3 regions of the Micromonospora sp. NPDC048898 genome follow, and region 2 is predicted to be linked to each of the others. Evidence: riboswitches for the same ligand, from Rfam matches in the RefSeq annotation. Region 2 holds a riboswitch; each other region holds the start of a gene.
The links. A riboswitch is a leader RNA that binds a small molecule or an ion and turns the genes downstream of it on or off. The one in region 2 is predicted to bind cobalamin.

Region 1: it holds a riboswitch for cobalamin, as region 2 does, so the genes downstream of both, ACGFIQ_RS25580 (acyl-CoA thioesterase) here and ACGFIQ_RS08585 (ribonucleoside-diphosphate reductase subunit alpha) in region 2, are expected to answer to the same signal.
Region 3: it holds a riboswitch for cobalamin, as region 2 does, so the genes downstream of both, metE (5-methyltetrahydropteroyltriglutamate--homocysteine S-methyltransferase) here and ACGFIQ_RS08585 (ribonucleoside-diphosphate reductase subunit alpha) in region 2, are expected to answer to the same signal.

The regions. Positions count from the first base shown of each region.
Region 1 is NZ_JBICUF010000011.1:155,909-159,318, reverse strand. It holds gene metE (5-methyltetrahydropteroyltriglutamate--homocysteine S-methyltransferase) at 1-406, shown strand, start outside; gene ACGFIQ_RS25595 (ABC transporter substrate-binding protein) at 486-1,385, opposite strand; gene ACGFIQ_RS25590 (LysE family transporter) at 1,462-1,707, opposite strand; gene ACGFIQ_RS25585 (hypothetical protein) at 1,731-1,859, opposite strand; gene ACGFIQ_RS25580 (acyl-CoA thioesterase) at 1,863-2,309, opposite strand; cobalamin riboswitch at 2,506-2,721, opposite strand; gene ACGFIQ_RS25575 (recombinase family protein) at 2,913-3,410, shown strand, end outside.
Region 2 is NZ_JBICUF010000002.1:377,015-388,888, forward strand. It holds gene ACGFIQ_RS08540 (DUF1684 domain-containing protein) at 1-725, opposite strand, end outside; gene ACGFIQ_RS08545 (SAM-dependent methyltransferase) at 1,090-1,887, shown strand; gene ACGFIQ_RS08550 (cellulose binding domain-containing protein) at 1,943-2,497, opposite strand; gene ACGFIQ_RS08555 (hypothetical protein) at 2,490-2,765, shown strand; gene ACGFIQ_RS08560 (right-handed parallel beta-helix repeat-containing protein) at 2,974-3,645, opposite strand; gene ACGFIQ_RS08565 (GNAT family N-acetyltransferase) at 3,871-4,368, opposite strand; gene eno (phosphopyruvate hydratase) at 4,498-5,763, opposite strand; gene ACGFIQ_RS08575 (MerR family transcriptional regulator) at 5,882-6,796, shown strand; gene ACGFIQ_RS08580 (ribonucleotide-diphosphate reductase subunit beta) at 6,793-7,788, opposite strand; gene ACGFIQ_RS08585 (ribonucleoside-diphosphate reductase subunit alpha) at 7,860-10,178, opposite strand; cobalamin riboswitch at 10,373-10,589, opposite strand; gene ACGFIQ_RS08590 (enolase C-terminal domain-like protein) at 11,141-11,874, shown strand, end outside.
Region 3 is NZ_JBICUF010000011.1:159,459-163,159, reverse strand. It holds gene ACGFIQ_RS25610 (prenyltransferase/squalene oxidase repeat-containing protein) at 4-1,053, shown strand; gene ACGFIQ_RS25605 (hypothetical protein) at 1,047-1,535, shown strand; cobalamin riboswitch at 1,647-1,864, shown strand; gene metE (5-methyltetrahydropteroyltriglutamate--homocysteine S-methyltransferase) at 1,983-3,701, shown strand, end outside.

The sequences.
Region 1 (3,410 bases), on a different contig from region 2:
TGTCCGGGCGTTCCGGCTCGCCACCAGCGGAGTCGCCGACGCCACCCAGATCCACACCCACCTGTGCTACTCCGAATTCGGCGAGGTCCTGCCCGCGATCGACGCCCTCGACGCCGACGTCACCAGCATCGAAGCGTCCCGGTCAAAGATGGAAATCCTCGACGATCTCCGCACCACCGGCTACCAACGCGGTGTCGGACCCGGCGTGTACGACATCCACTCACCCCGCGTACCGGAACAGGCGGAGGTCACCGACGCGCTGCGCCGCGCCGTCGCCGCGGTGCCCGCCGACCGGCTCTGGGTCAACCCCGACTGCGGCCTGAAGACCCGCGGCTACCCGGAGGTCGAACAGGCCCTGACCCGTCTGGTCAGCGGCGCCGCCGAGATCCGCAGCACTCTTACCTGAGCGCGCGGTGGGGCGGCGGCACGCCGCCCCACCGTGGCGTGCGACAACGCGCATCCGATGCCCGCGTCGGCCAGGCGGGTCAACCCGCGTCGACGGAAACCCGCCGAGCGCGGGAATCCGGGCGGCCTGCGAGAATGGCGGCGAGGATCTCCGCGCCGTCGACGACCCTGGGACCGGGGCGGTTGAAGTAGGCGGGTCCGTCGACCACCCACACCTGCCCCTGACGAACCGCGGGGAGTTCGGCCCAACCGGGTTGCCCGGCCGCCACGGACAGCTCGCCGATGGTCCGTTCGGGCGTAAAGCCACACGGCCCGAACACCACCACGTCCGGGGCCAGATCGGCGACCACCAACCACAGGTGTGGGGTGCTGTGCGCCCCCGGACCGAGCAGCAACGACCGGCCGCCCGCGAAGGCGATCTGCTCGGGCACCCAGTGCCCGCCCGGCATCAGAGGGTCAAGCCACTCGACGAACAGCACCGTCGGCGCGTCGGACGACGGGCCGGGCAGCGCGGCGAGTCGACGCTCGGCGTCCGCCCGGATCTGCGCCGCCCTGCCCGCAGTGCCGGTCAACAAGGCCACGGCGTCGACCGTGTCCAGGATCCCGTTGATCGTCCTCGCCTCCAGGGACACCACCCTGGTATCGAGATCGATCAGCCGCACCGCGTCGTTGACCCGCGCATAGGAGACCGCGCACACGTCGCACAGGTCCTGGGTCAGAATAAGATCCGGCTTCACGTCCTCCAGCATCGTGACATCGAGCTGGTACAACGACGACCCTCGGTGCGGGTCGCCGGCGATCGCCGCCGAGATCTCCCGACTCGTCAACGCCTCGGGCAGAGACGTCCCCGTCACCACCGGCACACCGTCCAGGTCCCCCGGCGGCCAGTCACACTCGTGCGTGCGGCCGACCAGATGCCCGGTCAGGCCGAGCATGGCCACGATGTCCGTAGCCGCCGGCAGCAGGGAGACGATGCGCACACCCGCCTGCCTACCAGGCATGACCACGCCACGTCCACTTCGCGAGCCGGACCACGGCGACGGTCACCGGCCCTCGCTACGACCCGAGCGCGAGGCGTACCCCGAGCGCGACGAACGCCGCCGCGCAGATCCTGTTGAGGCGCAGCGAGAAGCGACCGTCAGTCATGCGAGCGCCGAGTCGCCCGGCACCAGCGCCCAGGGCGATGTCGACGGCGAGTTGCACCACGACGAAGACCGCACCGAGAAGCACCAGTTGGGCGGTGGCATTGCCCCGTGCCGGGTCGACGAACTGAGGCAGGAACGCCACGCTGAACAGGATCATCTTGGGATTGAGGAGATTGGTCACTAGTCCACGCAGGAAGGCCCGCGCGGAGCCGCCACCCTGCTCCGGCTCATGTCCGGGCCGGGCGTGACCATGAGGACGACGATCGCGGCGAGGTAGCCGACCAGCGTCGCAACGGAGAGTCCGAGCACGATTCAGCCCTCCTCGGCACCGTCGAGCAGCGCCCGCCGCAGGGCCAGCCGATGCTCGCGGCGGATCTCGGCCTCCCGGTAGCGACGCCGGTCCCCGTCGGTCTCCGGCAGCAGCGGCGGAACCGTACGCGGCTGTCCGTCGTCGTCGATGGCGACCATGACCAGGTGGGCGGTGGCCACGTCAGTAGGCGGCACCGCCCGGTCCCACCGGTCGGCGGTCACCTTGACGGCCACCTCCATCGAGCTGCGGCCGGCCCAGGTGATCCGGGCGTCGACGTGCACGACGTCGCCGACCCGCACCGCGCGCAGGAACGCCGTCTCGTCGATCGCGGCGGTGACCGCCGGCCCGTCGGAGTGCCGGGCGGCGACCACTCCGGCAACCGAGTCGATGAGGTTGAGGATGCGGCCCCCGTGGACCGTACCCATCAGGTTGGTGTGGTGCTGGTCCATGATCTGCGACAGGGTCAGGTGCGACGCCGACGGCGCTCGGCCGGCGATCGTGGCGGTGTCGTGCACAGCGGTAGTCCGTCCCTCGGGAAACCACACCACCGGAACACGGACACACACTGACGAGGACACACCGGCGCAGATCGCACACGGCACGTCACCCGCTCAGCCCACCCGCGAGGCCGACGGCAGCGCACACGGTCGTGTGCGCAGCACTGGCAGGTCTTCGGACTCGCGGGCCCGACCGGCTGCGCCGGTCCCCTACTGGCCGTCGCTTCCCAGGCCACTGGCCCAGTGCTGATGATGGCGGTCGTTCCCACTCACCGCTGCGGGGCAGCCCCGGATTCCCACCGGGTTCCCTCTTACGACGCCCAACCACCTCGTGACCGGGCGAACCAGCGCCGCCCGAAGCATAGCCCCGTGTAGATGACTTGCTCAGATGCCGGGATCCCCGGCCATCAACGGATGGAACCACTCGACGATCAACCTGGGAGGGTAGGAGGGCTAAGCCCATCCGCACGAGCCGGACACCCTGTCCGCCTGCCGCAGGCTTACACGAACAACACTCATACCTCCCCGCAAGCATCTCCCGATCGTGGAGGTCCTATGGCGACGAGGACAATGACAGAACGGGGGCGGAGCACTCTTTCGTCCTGGGCCGCCGGGCAGCGGAAGCTACGGCCACAACGGTTCACCCCGGCTGCGGATGGACTGCGCTTCGCGTTCTACGGACGGATGTCTACCGTCGACTTCCAGGATCGGGCGTCGTCGTGCCGGTGGCAACGCGACCACGCCGGCGACCTGGTCGCCGGTCATGGCCGGATCGTGGTGGAGTTTTTCGACGAGGGCGTCTCCCGCCGAGTGCCCTGGCCGGACCGGCCACAGGCGTCACGGCTGCTCGACGCCTTGACGGACGCGGCACGCGGTTTCGACGCGATCGTCGTCGGCGAGTACGAGCGCGCCTTCCACGGCCAGCAGCTTGAACAGTTGACTCCCACATTGCTCAGCCACGGGCTGCAGTTGTGGCTGCCGGAGACCTACGGGCCGGTGGACTTCAACAACCCTCGACAGTTGGCGTTGCTGGACCTACTGGGCGTGCACTCC
Region 2 (11,874 bases):
AGATTGGTGGCCCGGTTGAAGTCGAGGGTCACCCGACCCTGCTCGTCCGGTGTGCCGACGGCCAGGGACCGGTTGGCCGGATATGTCGTCACACCGGAGGTGGTGTCGATGAAGAGCACCGACAGACTCCCGGGGGCCGTGCCGTTGAAAGCGGTCAGGCGCAGCGGCACCCCGTCGACGGCGAACTCGACCTGGCCGGGGGCGTCGTAGACGTGCGTGAGCCCTTCCACCGCCGCGCCGACGGTGGTCGGGCGAGGGCTGTCGAAGGGTACGAAGCGCCCGCTCAGGACCCACCGCTGGTCGGGCGGATAGGTGGGGGTGCCCCGGTAGCCGAGGCGCAGCGAGTGCTCCGGTCGCCGGGGACGGAGGATGTCGTGCCCGCCCCGGCGGGCCACCTCCAGCACCCCACCGTCGATGCCCACGGTGACGCCGGCACGCTCGGCGATCGGCCCGAACTCGTGCCGACCGTGGACCTGCCGGCCGTCGATCACGAGCAACTCGCCGTCGTCGAGAGCCACCACCGGCCCGTCGTCGCCGGTGTGCCACTCCCCCGGCACGTCGGGGAACCGCTGCGGCACCGAGGTCAGCCAGTGCAGACCGGTGACGGCGAGGATGCCGTGCGGGTCGGCCCGAACCTCCTCGTGGCGTCGGTGCCACTCCCACCAGGCCACCTCGAAGTCGAGCCGGGGGTCCACCGCTGTCGCTGAAACGGTGTCGTTGGTCATGGCAGGGTCCTCCTCGACGAGATGCGCCGCCGCGGGCGCGGGGTGCGGGGGTCGCGACCGTGCGTCGGCGACGGGAAAGGGGGCCGGCGAGGGCTGGGCGGCCCGGTCAGGCCGCGCTGGGAGCGCCGGGACAGAGCTGCGCGGCGACGCGCATCAGGTCGACGACCCGGCGGGAGGTGAGCAACCGAACCGGCGGCATGTCCTCGATTTTCCTACCGGTGAAGTAGGAATTCAAGCCCCCGGACCGAGCGAGACGCCCGTCACCCCTGCTGTCTAGCGTCGACAGTGGACAGCATCGGGGTACGCTCCCGGTCGTACTGCCGGTGGTGATCTCCCGCCGACGACCTCTCGACAGGAGCCTGGCATGGCCGGTCCGGACGCCGAACTCGCCGCGACGCTTCAGCCGGACGTGCCACACGCGGCCCGGATCTGGAACTACTGGATGGGCGGCAAGGACAACTTCCCGTCCGACCGTGCGGCCGGTGACGCCGTCGCCGAGGTCTACCCGGAGATCGTCCTCATGGCGCAGCAGTCGCGTGTGTTCCTGGTACGCGCCGTGCGTCACCTCGCGGCCGAGGCCGGCATCCGGCAGTTCCTGGACATCGGCACCGGCCTGCCCACCATGCAGAACACGCACGCGGTCGCCCAGAGCGTCGCGCCCGAGTCGCGGATCGTCTACGTGGACAACGACCCGATGGTGCTGGTGCACGCGCGGGCGCTGCTGGCCAACACGACCTCGGAGGGCGTCACCACCTACGTCCCGGCCGACTACCACGACCCGGAGCAGATCCTCGCCGAGGCGGCGAAGACACTCGACTTCGACAAGCCCGTCGCCGTGATGTACATGGGTGTGCTGGGCTACGAGCCCGACCTGGCAGTGGTGCGCTCCATCGTCGGGCGGACGATGGACGCGATGCCCTCCGGCTCGTACCTGGTGCTCTGGGACGGCACCAACACCAGCCCGGCGGTGGTCTCCGGCGCGCAGCGGCTGGCACGAAGCGGCGGAGTGCCGTACATCCTGCGCAGCCCGGAGGAGTTGGAGAGCTGCTTCGACGGGCTGACGATGGTGCAGCCGGGCCTGGTGCCGATCCCCCGGTGGCGACCGGAAGATCCCGACGCGGTCGGGATCGACGCCTACGGCGCCGTGGCGCGCAAGCCCTGACCGACCGGACACCGCCCCGCCGCCGCACTGACCGCGACGGCGGGGCGGACGTCACTCACGCGTCACACGTCAGCATCAACCCGTCGGGCACCGCACTGGCCGACACGACAAGGCCGAGCCTCGCCACACCGTCCGGCGCCAGGGTCCCGTTGTACGTGGCGTTGCGGACCGAGACGTCGGCACCTGTCGTCTCGATCACCCCACCCCAGACCGTCTCGACCCGCTCGTCTCCGGTCCACCGCCACGAGACGCGCCACCGGTCCACCGGCTGGCTTCCGATGTTGCGCACAACGACCGTGACGACGTAACCGCTGCCCCAGTGGGCGTCGATCGTGGCCGTCGCACGGCACGACGTCAGCGAGGCGGTCCGGGCCGACGCGAGAATGAACGGATCCCGCTTGCCGTTGGGGTCGGTGAACCGGTACCAGTACTCGGTGTTGGGCGTCAGCCGGTCGATGGTCACCGAGCCGGTGCGCTCCGGCCCGGAGACGGCCGTCGCCACAGGTGCCCGCCACTGCTGGGCGTCCTCGCGGCTGGCGAAGAGGCTGATGGTCATCGGCGGGTCGTAGCCGCAGGGCGGGGGGAAGAATATCGAGTACGAGATGGTCACGCTCGTGGTGGTGACAGCGGCGACACGGGCGCTGATCGGCAGCGCCGGCGGACAGGCGATCGTGGGCGTGACGATCGGGGTGGGCGTGGGCGCCGCAGTGCGCGTGGGCGTGGCTATCGGCGTGGGCGTGGGTACCGCAGTGGGTGACGACGTGGCCGACGGTGTCGGCGCTGGCGTCGCCTCGGCGACGGCGGTCCCGGCCCAGGCGGCCAGCGCCATGGTCGTGACGGCGAGGAACGTGCGAAGCATCGGTGCCTCCGTGGTCTAGCAGGCACCGAGGACCGAGGTGGTGGCCGGTGCCGCGCTCGGGTGCCCGGTCACCGACGAGGACTGCCCGGCACGGGTGACGTGACCACCGCGTGCGCCCTGCGGACCGGAGTGGGTGTGGTGCGCGCTGGCTCCCGAGCACGACCGACCACAGCATCGCAGTCGACGAGCATCGATGCAAGCGCCCACCGGCACGTCGGTCTACGACATCAGGTGATCGAGTTGTAGACGGGCACCCAGCCCAGGCTCTGACCGGTGGAGGAGAACACCTCGATCTTGCGAACCACCGCACCCGGCGTGGTGGCGGCGACGCTGTTGCCGACTCCGATCCCGCCGACGGCGATGAGCTTGCCGTCGGTACGGATCTGCCCGGCGCCACTGCGCCGGATGATCACCGTGTCCGCCGGTGCCTGGTAGGGAACTGCCGCTTCCACGGCGTTCCACGCCAGCGTGACGTCGACCGAGGCGGTGTCCACGAAGACGGCGGGATGCGAGGGGTGCGCCTGACGCAGGTGGTTGCCCACCACGACGGCCTTCGTGGAGCCCTGGTGCACGGCGACGCAGCTGACGGCCCGGCTCGCGTTCGGATTCTCCACCCGGTTGCCGACCACCGTGACGTCCCGGGCGGACAGAACGTTGATGTGGCCGACACAGTTGGTCGCCACGTTGCCGGTGATGGAGACGCCCACGGCCTGCCCCGACCGGGGCAGGGAACCACGGGCGCTGCCGTCGACCTCGATGCCGCGCAGTTGGCAGCCCGACACGGTGTTGTCGGCGACCACCAGGTTCGTCACCTGCTGCGTGTAGACGCCGGCCTGGCCACACTCGGTGATGGTGTTGCCGGAGATGACGGTGCGGTCGGCGCCGAACCAGACGTTGATGCCGTCGTAGTACTTGGACTCGGCCCGCCAGACACCGCCTTAGTCCTCGGCTTCCTGCGACGACAGCCAGTCCATCGCCACGTGGTTGTTGGTGATCCGCACGTCGTGGCCGTTGCTGGCGATGCCGAACCCGGGACAGCAGCATGTTCGCTGCCGAGCAACCGGCGCCCTCCGCCAGGATGCGCCGACCGGCGAACCGGTCCCGGTCGGCGCGGCGTGGGCTCGTCAGGTGATGACGGGGCTGCGGCGTTCGAGCAGGACGACGTCACGCCAACGGTCGTGGTGGCGGCCGACCCGCTCGCGTACGCCGATCACGCGGAACCCGGCCCGCTGGTGCAGCGTGAGGCTGGCGGTGTTCTCCGGGAAGATCCCGGACTGGATGGTCCAGATGCCGGCCGCCTCGGTGGAGGTGATCAGTGCGTCCAGCAGCAGGCGGGCGACGCCACGACCCTGGGCGGCCGGGTCCACGTAGACGGAGTGCTCGACCACGCCGGCGTAGACCGCGCGGGTCGAGGTCGGCGAGACGGCGATCCAGCCGACGATGCCGCCGTCGTGGTCGACGGCCACGAAGCGGTGCCCGGTCAACCGTGCCGCGTCGAAGGCCGCCCAGGTGGGAGCGGTGACCTCGAAGCTGGCGTTGCCGGCGTCAAGACCCACCTGGTAGATCGCCAGAACCCGGTCGGCGTCGGCGTAGGTCATGGGTCGCACGGTGATGTCAACCATCAGCACTGTCCCTCCGAGAGATCAGAGCCCGCCCACACCCGCGCCGATCTTGCAGTTACGGTCGCCGAAACGCGGGGAAACGTGCTTTGTGCGGGGACAGAAAGTGCAAGATCGCGGCGGGTGGGGTTCTCAGCGGCGCCCAGCATAGACGGCTCGGTCGCCCAGCTCCTCCTCGATGCGGAGGAGCTGGTTGTACTTTGCCGTGCGATCGGAGCGCGACAGCGAACCGGTCTTGATCTGGCCGCAGCCGACGCCCACGGCCAGGTCGGCGATTGTGGTGTCCTCGGTCTCGCCGGAACGGTGTGACAGCACCACCCGGTAGCCCGCCTTGTGGGCGGCGTCCACAGTGGCGAGGGTCTCGGTGAGCGTGCCGATCTGGTTGACCTTGACCAGGATCGCGTTGGCGTAACCGCCCTCGATCCCGTCGCGCAACCGGTCGACGTCGGTACAGAAGACGTCGTCGCCGACCAACTGCACCCGCTCCCCCGCCAACGCGGTCAACCGCTTCCAGCCGGCGAAGTCGTCCTCGGCCATCGGGTCCTCGATCGAGCTGATCGGGTATCGGGCGACGAGGTCCACCAGGTAGTCGATGTGCTCCTCGACGGTGCGCTGACGCCCCTCCCCGACGTAGTCGTAGAGGCCGCCCCGGAAGAACTCCGAGCTGGCCGGGTCGAGGCAGATCGTCAGGTCGGTGCCGGGCTCGTACCCGGCGTCCTCAATGGCGCGCAGCACGAAACGCAGCGCCTCGTCGGCGTCGGTGAAGGTCGGCGCGAAGCCGCCCTCGTCACCGACGTTGGTGCTGTGCCCGGCCGCCGCCAGGGACATCCGGAGGGTGTGGAAGACCTCCGAGCCCATCCGGACCGCCTCGGCGAACGTCTGCGCCCCGACCGGGGCGATCATGAACTCCTGGAAGTCGAGCGGGTTGTCGGCGTGTGCGCCGCCGTTGATGATGTTCATCATCGGCACCGGCAGCAGGCGGGCCCCGACACCACCGACATAGCGGTAGAGCGGCTGCCGGTGCGCCGACGCCGCCGCCTTGGCCGCCGCCAGGGACACCGCGAGGATCGCGTTGGCGCCCAGTCGACTCTTGTCCTTCGAACCGTCGAGAGCGATCATCGTCTCGTCGATCAGCGCCTGGTCCTCCGCGTCGAGCCCGAGCACCGCGTCGGCGATCGCACCGTTCACCGCGGCGACCGCCGTCGTGACACCCCTGCCGTGGAAACGCGTGTGGTCCCCGTCGCGCAGCTCGACCGCCTCGTTCGCCCCCGTCGACGCCCCGGACGGCACGGCGGCCCGGCCGGTCGACCCGTCGGTGAGCACCACGTCGGCCTCCACGGTCGGGTTGCCCCGGCTGTCGAGGATCTGCCGACCGCGTACCCGGCTGATTGCCGTCATCACACACTCCCTGCTCACGACGCCTTTTCGCAGCCAGACTGGCAGGAAACGGCGGCCGTGACACCGCGACGATGGACACGTTGACCCGTACCCCAGGGTGCGGGTTTAGGGTCGCGGGATGCAGGTGGGTGAGCTGGCACGACGGACCGGGACCACGGTCCGGGCGCTGCGCTACTACGAGTCGGCCGGGCTGGTCGTGCCCCGGAGGCTGGGCAACGGCTACCGGGAGTACGACCCGATCGCGGTGCGGCTGGTGGCCCAGATCCGCGAGTTGATGGCGCTCGGCCTCACCGTGGAGGAGACCCGCCCGTTCGTCGAGTCGATCGCCGGTGGCGCCGACGAGGCCGACGTGTGCGCGGCGGCGGTGGCCACGTACCGCAGCACCATCACCAACCTTCAGGAGCGGATCGGTCGGTTGACCGCCCAGCGGGAGGCCCTGGACGCGCGACTCGACGCGGCCGCGACCCGGGTCGTGCCCGGCGGTGAGACGGTCGGTGCCGACCCCGCCACGCTGGTCGGGACCAGCCTGCCACCCCTGTCCTTCTACGGCACCGACGGCCGCCCGGTCGATCTCGGCGCGCTCGGTGCCGGGCGCACCGTCGTCTTCGTGTACCCCCTGACCGGGCGGCCGGGTGTCGACCTGCCCAACGGGCTGCTGGAGGTCCACGGCGCCCGGGGCAGCACCGAGCAGGCCGCCTGGTTCCGCGATCACCACGCGGAGCTCCGCGCGGCCGGCGCGGCCCGGGTGTACGGCCTGTCCGCGCAGTCGACCGGGTACCAGCGGGAACTCGCGCACCGGCTGCGGTTGCCCTACCCCCTGATCCCCGACCCGCGGCTGACCCTGGCCGACGCGCTGCGGCTGCCCACCCGCACCGCCGGCGACATGACGCTCTACGAACGGTTGACGCTGATCATCGCCGACGGCGAGGTCGAACACGTCTTCCACCCGATTCCGGACCCGGCGTCGCACCCGCTGCACGTGATGCGGTGGCTCACCAAGCGACGCCAGGCCCCCGGCTCGGTCGCCGCCTAGAAGTCGTCGTCGAAGGCGACGGTGCCGGCCACCCCGACCTGGTACGCCGAGACGCGCCGCTCGAAGAAGTTGGACAGCTCCTGCACGTCCTGCAACTCCATGAAGGCGAACGGGTTGCTCGACCCGTAGTGCGGGGCGAGGCCGAGCTGGGCCAGGCGACGGTCGGCCACGTGCTGGAGGTACTCCCGCATGTCGGTCAACGTCAGACCGGGCACCCCCTGGCCCACCAGGTCCTCGGCGAACTGCACCTCACACTCGACGGCCTCGGTGAGCATCCGCCGGACCTGGTCGGCGAGGTCGTCGTCGAACAGGTCGGGTTCCTCCGCGCGGGCGGTGTCGACGACGTCGAACGCGAACGCCATGTGCATGGACTCGTCGCGGAACACCCAGTTGGTGCCGGAGGCGAGGCCGTGCAGCAGGCCGCGGGAGCGCAGGAAGTAGACGTACGCGAACGCGCCGTAGAAGAACAGCCCCTCGATGCAGGCGGCGAAACAGATCAGGTTGAGCAGGAACGTCCGCCGGTCGTCGCGGGTCCGCAGCTCCCGCAGGTTGTTCAGCGAGTCGATCCAGCGGAAGCAGAACTCGGCCTTACGGCGGATCGAGGGGATGTTCTCGATGGCCGCGAAGGCGGCGAACCGCTCGGTCTCGTCCGGCACGTACGTGTCGAGCAGGTTCAGGTAGAACTGGACGTGCACGGCCTCCTCGAACAACTGCCGGGACAGGTAGAGGCGACCCTCCGGGCTGTTGACGTGCTGGTAGAGGTTGAGCACCAGGTTGTTGGCGACGATCGTGTCACCGGTGGCGAAGAACGCCACCAGCCGGCTGACCAGGTGCCGCTCGGCCGGCGACAGCTTGTCCAGGTCGGCGAGGTCGGCGTGCAGGTCGACCTCCTCCACCGTCCAGGTGTTGCGGATCGCGTCGCGGAACCTGTCGAAGAAGTGCGGGTAGCGCATCGGGCGGAGGGTGAGGTCCATCCCGGGGTCGAGCAGCATGTGCGTGGTCCTCGTGTCGGTGGTGCTCGTGTCGGTGGTGCCGGCGTCGGTGGTGCTCGTGTCGGCGGGGGTCACTGGCAGGCCTCGCACGACTCGGGGTTCTCCAGCGAGCAGGCCAGCGCCTGCGCGTCGGCCGCCACCGGGGCGACGACCGCGACGGTGGCCTGCTGGATCCGCGTGGCGGGGCGCGAGCGCAGGTAGTACGTGGACTTCAGCCCAGCCTTCCAGGCGTACAGGTACATCGACGAGAGCTTGCCGATGGTCGGCGCGGCCAGGAACAGGTTCAGCGACTGGGACTGGTCGACGAACGGGGCGCGGGCGGCGGCCAGGTCGACAAGCGCCCGCTGCGGCAGCTCCCACGCGGTACGGAACAACTCCCGGACGCCGGCCGGCAACTCCGCGATGTCCTGCACCGACCCCTCCGCCCGCTTGATCGCCGAGCGGATCCGGTCGGTCCACAGGCCGCGGGCCTTCAGCTCGCGGACCAGGGCGGTGTTGACCTGGAGGAACTCCCCCGACAGGGTCTCGCGCTTGAACAGGTTGGACACCTGCGGCTCGATGCACTCGTAGCACCCGGCGATCGAGGCGATGGTCGCGGTCGGGGCGACCGCCACCAGCAGCGAGTTACGCAGCCCGTCCGCCGCGACCCGTTCCCGCAGGGCGGCCCAGCGCGCGGTCTGCGTACCCTCGACACCCCACAGGTCGGGTTGGAGCTGGCCCCGCGCGGCCCGGGTCTGCGCGTACGCCGGGTGTGCGCCGAAGCGACGCGCCAGGTCGGCGGAGGTCTCCAGCGCGGTCAGGTACAGCTCCTCGCTGATCCGGGTGGACAACTCCCGCGCGCCCGGGGAGTCGAACGGCAGCCGCAGCGCGAAGAAGACGTCCTGCAGGCCCATCAGCCCCAGCCCGACCGGCCGCCAGCGGGGGTTGCTCGCCGCCGCCTGCTCGGTGGGGTAGTAGTTGATGTCGATGACCCGGTCGAGGAAGGTCACCGCGGTACGAACCGTGGCGCGCAGCCGATCCCAGTCGATGCCGCCGTCGGTGAGGTGCGCGGCGAGGTTCACCGAGCCGAGGTTGCACACGGCGGTCTCGGCGTCACTGGACACCTCGATGATCTCGGTGCACAGGTTGGACAGGTGCACCACGTTGCCGTCCTCGGCGGTCTGGTTGCACAGCCGGTTCGCGGCGTCCTTGAAGGTCATCCACCCGTTGCCGGTCTGGGCGAGGGTCCGCATCATCTTGCCGTACAGCTCCCGTGCCGGGACCTGCCGCACGTGGCGACCCTGCGCCTCGGCCTGCCGGTACGCGGCGTCGAACCGTTCCCCCCACAGGTCGGGCAGTTCGGGCACCTCGTGCGGGTCGAACAGCGACCACATCTCGTCGGCCTCGACCCGGCGCATGAACTCGTCCGGGACCCAGTTGGCCAGGTTCAGGTTGTGGGTGCGGCGGGCGTCCTCGCCGGTGTTGTCCCGCAGTTGCAGGAACTCCTCGACGTCCGGGTGCCACGGCTCCAGGTACACGCAGGCCGCGCCCTTGCGTCGGCCACCCTGGTTGACCGCGGCGACGCTCGCGTCCAGCGTGCGCAGCCACGGCACGATCCCGTTGGACTGCCCGTTGGTGCCGCGGATCAGCGCGCCCCGGGACCGCACCCGGGAGTACGCGATGCCGATGCCGCCGGCGAACTTGGACAGGTTGGCGACCTGGGCGTACCGCTGGTAGATCGAGTCCAACTCGTCACGCGGAGAGTCGACCAGATAGCAGGAGGACATCTGGGTGTGCCGGGTGCCGGAGTTGAACAACGTCGGTGAGCTGGGCAGATAGGCCAGGCTGGACATCAGCCGGTAGAAGCCGACCGCCTCGTCCGGCGTCTGGGACAGCCCGCAGGCCACCCGCAGCAGCCAGTACTGCGGGGTCTCCAGCACCAGCCGGCTGGTGGGGTGGCGCAGCAGGTACCTGTCGTACACCGTGCGGAGGCCGAAGTACTCGAACCTCCGGTCGCCGTCGGTGTCGATGGCGTCGTCGAGCATCGCGGCGTGGGCGGCGACGAACGCGGCGGTGTCGTTCCCGATCAGGCCCTCGGCGTGACCGACCCGGATCGCCGCGCTGAACGAGGTGACGCCCTGCCGGCGCACCTCCTTGTCGACGTAGCCGGCCAGCAGCCGGGCCGCGAGGCGGGAGTACTGCGGTTCCTCACCGATCATCTCGGCTGCGGTCTGGATGGACAGCCGGTCCAGTTCGGCAGTGCTCGCGCCGTCGTACAGGCCGCTGATCGTGCGGGTGGCGACGCGCATCGGGTCGACGTCGGTCAGGTCGTCGGCCCACCGCTCGACCGCCCGGACGATCTTGTTGACGTCCACGGACTCGGTGCTGCCGTTGCGTTTGCGGACCTGCATCGGCGTTCGCCGCAGGACCGCGTCGCCGCTTGCCGGGACTACCTCGGTGACTGTCACCACTCACTCCTCGCGAGTTCGAGACCTGAGGGCCTTCGGACGCGTGGAGACAGACACCAGCGGACGCCACGCCGGGCAGGCGCGGGTCAGGTGGCGTCGGCCGTCCCACGCGGCCTCGGACCGCCGCCCACCCGGGTGCGGGTGCACGGCGCGCTGGCAGGTCTTCGGACTCGCGGGCACGACCGGGTCGCCGGTCTCCTACTGGCCGTCGCTTCCCAGACCGATTGGTGGCCCAGTGCTCATGACGGCTGTCGTTCCCACTCACCGCTGCGGGACAGTCCCGGATTTCCACCGGGTTCCCTCTTGCCTCGACCGCTCGGGATGAACGGCCGAACCAGCTGCGCTCGACACCATATATAGGGACGCTGCGGTTGTCACACCCCACATGTCGGTCCCGGGCGTGTCGACGCCGTGACTGGTGATGGTCGTCACCGGCTCGCACGGACCCAACCGGCGCGCGGCAGCCACGCCCGCGCGGACGCCATCATCGAGCAGGTGCCGCCATACGGAAAGGTGTGATGTATCAAGTCTCCAGACGTAAGGATCCCTATTTATTTCCGACCGTCAATGCCAGGATCTGAAGTGGACATCCAATCTTCCGGGAGCACTGTCCACTCCTCGCGCCAATATCCCAATCCCGCCGGCCGCACCTCAACAGTCCGGGAACGACGACGATTCGTCGCGCCGCAGAGTGTCTACCAGCGCCACGAATGTTGTCACCGCCGCTGCCGAGGCCGCGGGCCGGGTGCGGCGACCGGGGGGACAGCGCGCTGACGCATTCACATCGGGACCGAAACATTGGATGTCTTGGATTCCTGGGTGATCGACGTCGTTGACGTGCTGGATTGGCCCTCCGTATACTCGCAGAGATCATCTGATCTTTAGCCTAGCCGGGCGAGGAGCGCATGCCGCAGATCACTGCCGTCACCATCGAGGACGTCCGCTTCCCCACCTCCCTGACCGCTGACGGCTCCGACGCCATGAACAAGGACGGCGACTACTCGGCGGCCTACGTCGTCCTGCACACCGACGGCGTCGACAGCACGGGCGCGCCACTCGCGGGCCACGGTCTGACCTTCACCATCGGTCGCGGCAACGACATCGTCGTCGCGGCGGCGGTCCATCAGGCACAGCGCCTCGTCGGCGTGGACGTCGCGACGATGGCCGCGGACATGGGCGCGGTCTACCGCCTGCTCACCTCCGACTCCCAACTGCGCTGGCTCGGCCCGGAGAAGGGCGTCGTCCACCTGTCGCTGGCCGCCGTGCTGAACGCGTCGTGGGACCTGGTCGCCCGGGTCGCCGACAAGCCGCTGTGGCGGCTGCTCGTCGACATGTCCCCCGAGCAGCTCGTCGACATCGCGGACCTGCGCTACCTGTCCGACGCGCTGACCCGGGACGAGGCACTGGCCATCCTGCGCGCCAAGGAGAGCACCAAGGCCGCCCGTCTCGCCGAGCTCGACCGGACCGGCTACCCCGCCTACACCACCTCGGCCGGCTGGCTCGGCTACGGCGACGACAAGCTGCGCCGGCTGTGCCAGGAGGCGGTCGACACCGGCTACGGCTACGTCAAGCTCAAGGTGGGCGCCAACCTCGACGACGACATCCGCCGCTGCGGCATCGCCCGGGAGATCCTCGGCCC
Region 3 (3,701 bases), on a different contig from region 2:
TTCATGGTCAACCGCCCCCTCCGGCACCGCGCACGCATCCTCGTGACCGCCGCGCTCGCCGCCCTCACGCTGACTCTGACGGTCACACCGTCAGCTGCGTCAGCATCACCGCCGACCCTCAACAAAGCCGACGCCGCGGCCGGGTGGCTCGCCCGCCAGGCAGTAGACGGTGAACGCTTCGAAGTCACCTTCGACGGCGTCGCCTACCCCGACCAAGGACTCACCCTCGACGCGGTGTTCGCCTTCGCCGCAGCGAAGGTGGCCGACACGACTGCGGCCAACGCCGTGTCGTGGCTCGCCCAACCCGCCGTACTCACCGGCTACATCGGAGACGGCACCGAGGCGTACGCGGGCGCGACAGCGAAACTCGCCCTCGGCGCCCAGGTCCGGGGTCTCAACCCGGCGGCGTTCGGCGGAGTCGACCTACTCACCCGCCTCAACGGCCTGCTGACACCATCGGGTCGATACTCCGACCGTTCCGCGTTCGGCGACTACAGCAGCGCGTTCACCCAGTCCTTCGCGGTGCTGGCGTTGGACCGCGCCGGGGGCGCACCACCGGCGGCGGTCACGTTCCTGGCCGCGAGCCGGTGCGCCGACGGCGGTTTCCCGCTGCTCTTCGGGCAGGCGACCTGCGTCAGCGATGTCGACGCGACAGCGATGGCCGTGCAGGCTCTGCTCGCGGCGGACCGGCCACTCGTCGCGGCCTCGGCGGCGCAGTGGCTCGTTTCCGTGCAGAACAGCGACGGCTCGTTCTCCACCAACGGCGTGCCCAACGCGAACAGCACCGGACTCGCCGCCCAGGCGCTGTCCGCCGCCGGGCGATCGCTGCCGTGGCTGCGCGCTCGCCAGCACCTGATCAGCCTGCAGGTGAACTGCACGGGGGCATCCGCCAATCGTGGTGCCATCGCGTACACCTCGGGTGGGTTCGACGCGAGCACCGCTGTTCGGGCGACCGCGCAGGCCGTACCCGGCATGGCGGGCACCGGGTACGCGACCCTGTCGGCCGCCGGCGCCCAGCTGACCGCGCCCGTCCTGGCGTGTGCGCCGTGGTGACCGCCCCGCGGGTGACGGCTCGCCGACGGATCGCGCTACTCCTCGCGGCCGTCGTCGCCGGCGCCGGTCTGGTCGCGGTCGATCCGATCCCGCGCGCTGCACACGCAGCAGCGTGTGCGCCGGGGGCGGGCGTCACTGTGGTGGTCGACCTCACTGCCTTCGGCCTCGGTGTGCAGACCGGCTGCCGGCTCGGGGACCCACCGACCGGCCTCGCCGCGTTGCAGGGGGCCGGCTTCGCCGTCACCGGTACGAAACGGTGGGGGCTGGCCTTCGTCTGCCGCATCAACGGCTACCCCCTCCCCGCCGCCGAACCGTGTGTCAACACGCCACCCGCCAGCGCGTACTGGTCGTACTGGCACGCCGTACCCGGCGGCACCTGGTCCTACAGCACCCTCGGGGCCAGCAGCTACAACCCCGCGCAGGGCACTGTCGAAGGATGGCGCTTCGGCTCCGGGCAGGCTCCGTCTATCTCCCCGCCGTAGCGGGCCTCGGCCGGGAGTCCGGGCACCCGGATTCCCGGCCGGTCCGGTGGCGGGCGGACGACAGGGAAACCTGCCTATGACTGCGGCCCTGAGGATCAGCTCGCAGGCCGTACGATGGTCGGCAGTGCTGGTTCGCCGCGCCGTCATGGTGTGGCGTCGTAAGAGGGAACCCGGTGCAAGACCGGGACTGCCCCGCAGCGGTGAGTGGGAACGACCGCCGTCATACGCACTGGACGCGTGAGCGTCTGGGAAGCGACGGCCAGTAGGAGATCGGTTCGCGCCGGTCGCGCCCGCGAGTCCGAAGACCTGCCCGCACCGCGTACGCGTCCGCGTGCGCCGCCGTCGACCTCTCGGGAGGGTCAGGGCGAGGCCCGGTCGTTGGTCCGTGCCCTGCCGTGTCCCTCCAGTGTGGTCGGTGGTCGACCTCGAGGGAAGGACACCTGTTCCGTGACCACACCGTTCGGGCTGAGCACCGTGCTCGGCTATCCCCGCATCGGTCCGCACCGGGAACTCAAGCACGCCGTCGAGTCCTACTGGGCGGGCCGGATCGACGCGAACGCCCTTCAAGAGACTGCCGCCGGCCTCCGTGCCGAGGTGTGGCGCACACTGCGCGACGCCGGTCTGGACGCGATCCCGTCGAACACGTTCTCCTTCTACGACCAGGTACTCGACACCACCGTCCTGGTCGACGCGATCCCCGACCGGTTCCGCCGCCTCGGCCTCGGTGACCTGGACACCTACTTCGCCATGGCTCGTGGCACGGAGCGCGAGCCGGCGCTGGAGCTGACGAAGTGGTTCGACACCAACTACCACTACCTGGTGCCGGAGGTCGGCCCAGACACACCGTTCACCGCTCGGCCCGACAAGGCGGTACGGGAGTACGGCGAGGCGAAGGCGCTCGGCGTCACCACCAGACCGGTGCTGGTCGGCCCGGCGACCTACCTCCTGCTGTCCAAGGCCACCGAGGACGCGCCCGAGGGATTCCGGCCCTTCGACCGGCTCGATGACCTCATCGCTGTCTACGAGAACATCCTCGACACCCTGGCCGGTGCCGGCGTCGAATGGGTTCAACTCGACGAACCCGCGTACGCCGCCGACCGCACCCCGCAGGAGATCGCCGCGCTGCGCGCCGCGTACCGCCGGCTCGGCCTCCTAAAGCACCGCCCACGGTTGTTCGTCGCGTCGTACTTCGGTGACCTCGGCGACGCGTTACCAGCGCTGTTGGGCACCCCGGTCGAGGCGGTCGGCATCGATCTGGTCGCCGGGCCAGGCAACCTGAACCGCCTCGCCGCCGCCGGCCCACTACGCGGGAAGACGATCGTCGCTGGACTGGTCGACGGGCGCAACATCTGGCGAACCGACCTACGCACCGCCACCGCGACCGGCGCCGTACTGACCGCTCTGGCCGACCATGTCGCGGTGTCGACAACCTGTTCGTTGCTGCACGTGCCGGTGGACCTCGCCGCCGAACCCGATCTGGACCAGGACCTGCGTGGGCGGCTCGCGTTCGCCCGGCAGAAGGTCGACGAGGTCGTCGCTCTCGGACGCGCACTGCGCGACGGTGTCGGCGCCCTGCCCCCTGCCCTGCCCGCGACCCCGGCGGCCTGGCGTAACGACGGGGTCCGAGCCCGACTGGACGCGCTGCGACCCGAACACGTACGACGGGGCCCGTACGCCCAACGGGCCGCCACTCAGCAGGCCCGACTGGGTCTCCCACCGCTGCCCACCACCACCATCGGATCCTTCCCGCAAACCGCGGAGCTGCGGCAGGCTCGCGCGGCGCACCGGGCCGGTCGGCTCGACGACACCGGCTACGCCGAGCGGATGCGCGCCGAGGTCGCCCACGTCATCGCTGTGCAGGAACGTCTCGGGTTGGACGTGCTGGTGCACGGCGAACCGGAACGCAACGACATGGTGCAGTACTTCGGCGAACAGCTCGACGGGTTCGCCGCCACTGTCAACGGCTGGGTGCAGTCGTACGGCTCCCGGTGCGTACGCCCCCCGATCATCTACGGCGACGTCACCCGGACCGGCCCGATGACCGTCGACTGGTCCACCTACGCGCAGTCGCTGACGAACCGACCGGTCAAGGGCATGCTCACCGGACCGGTGACGATCCTGGCCTGGTCATTCGTCCGCACCGACCAACCCCTCGCCGACACCGCC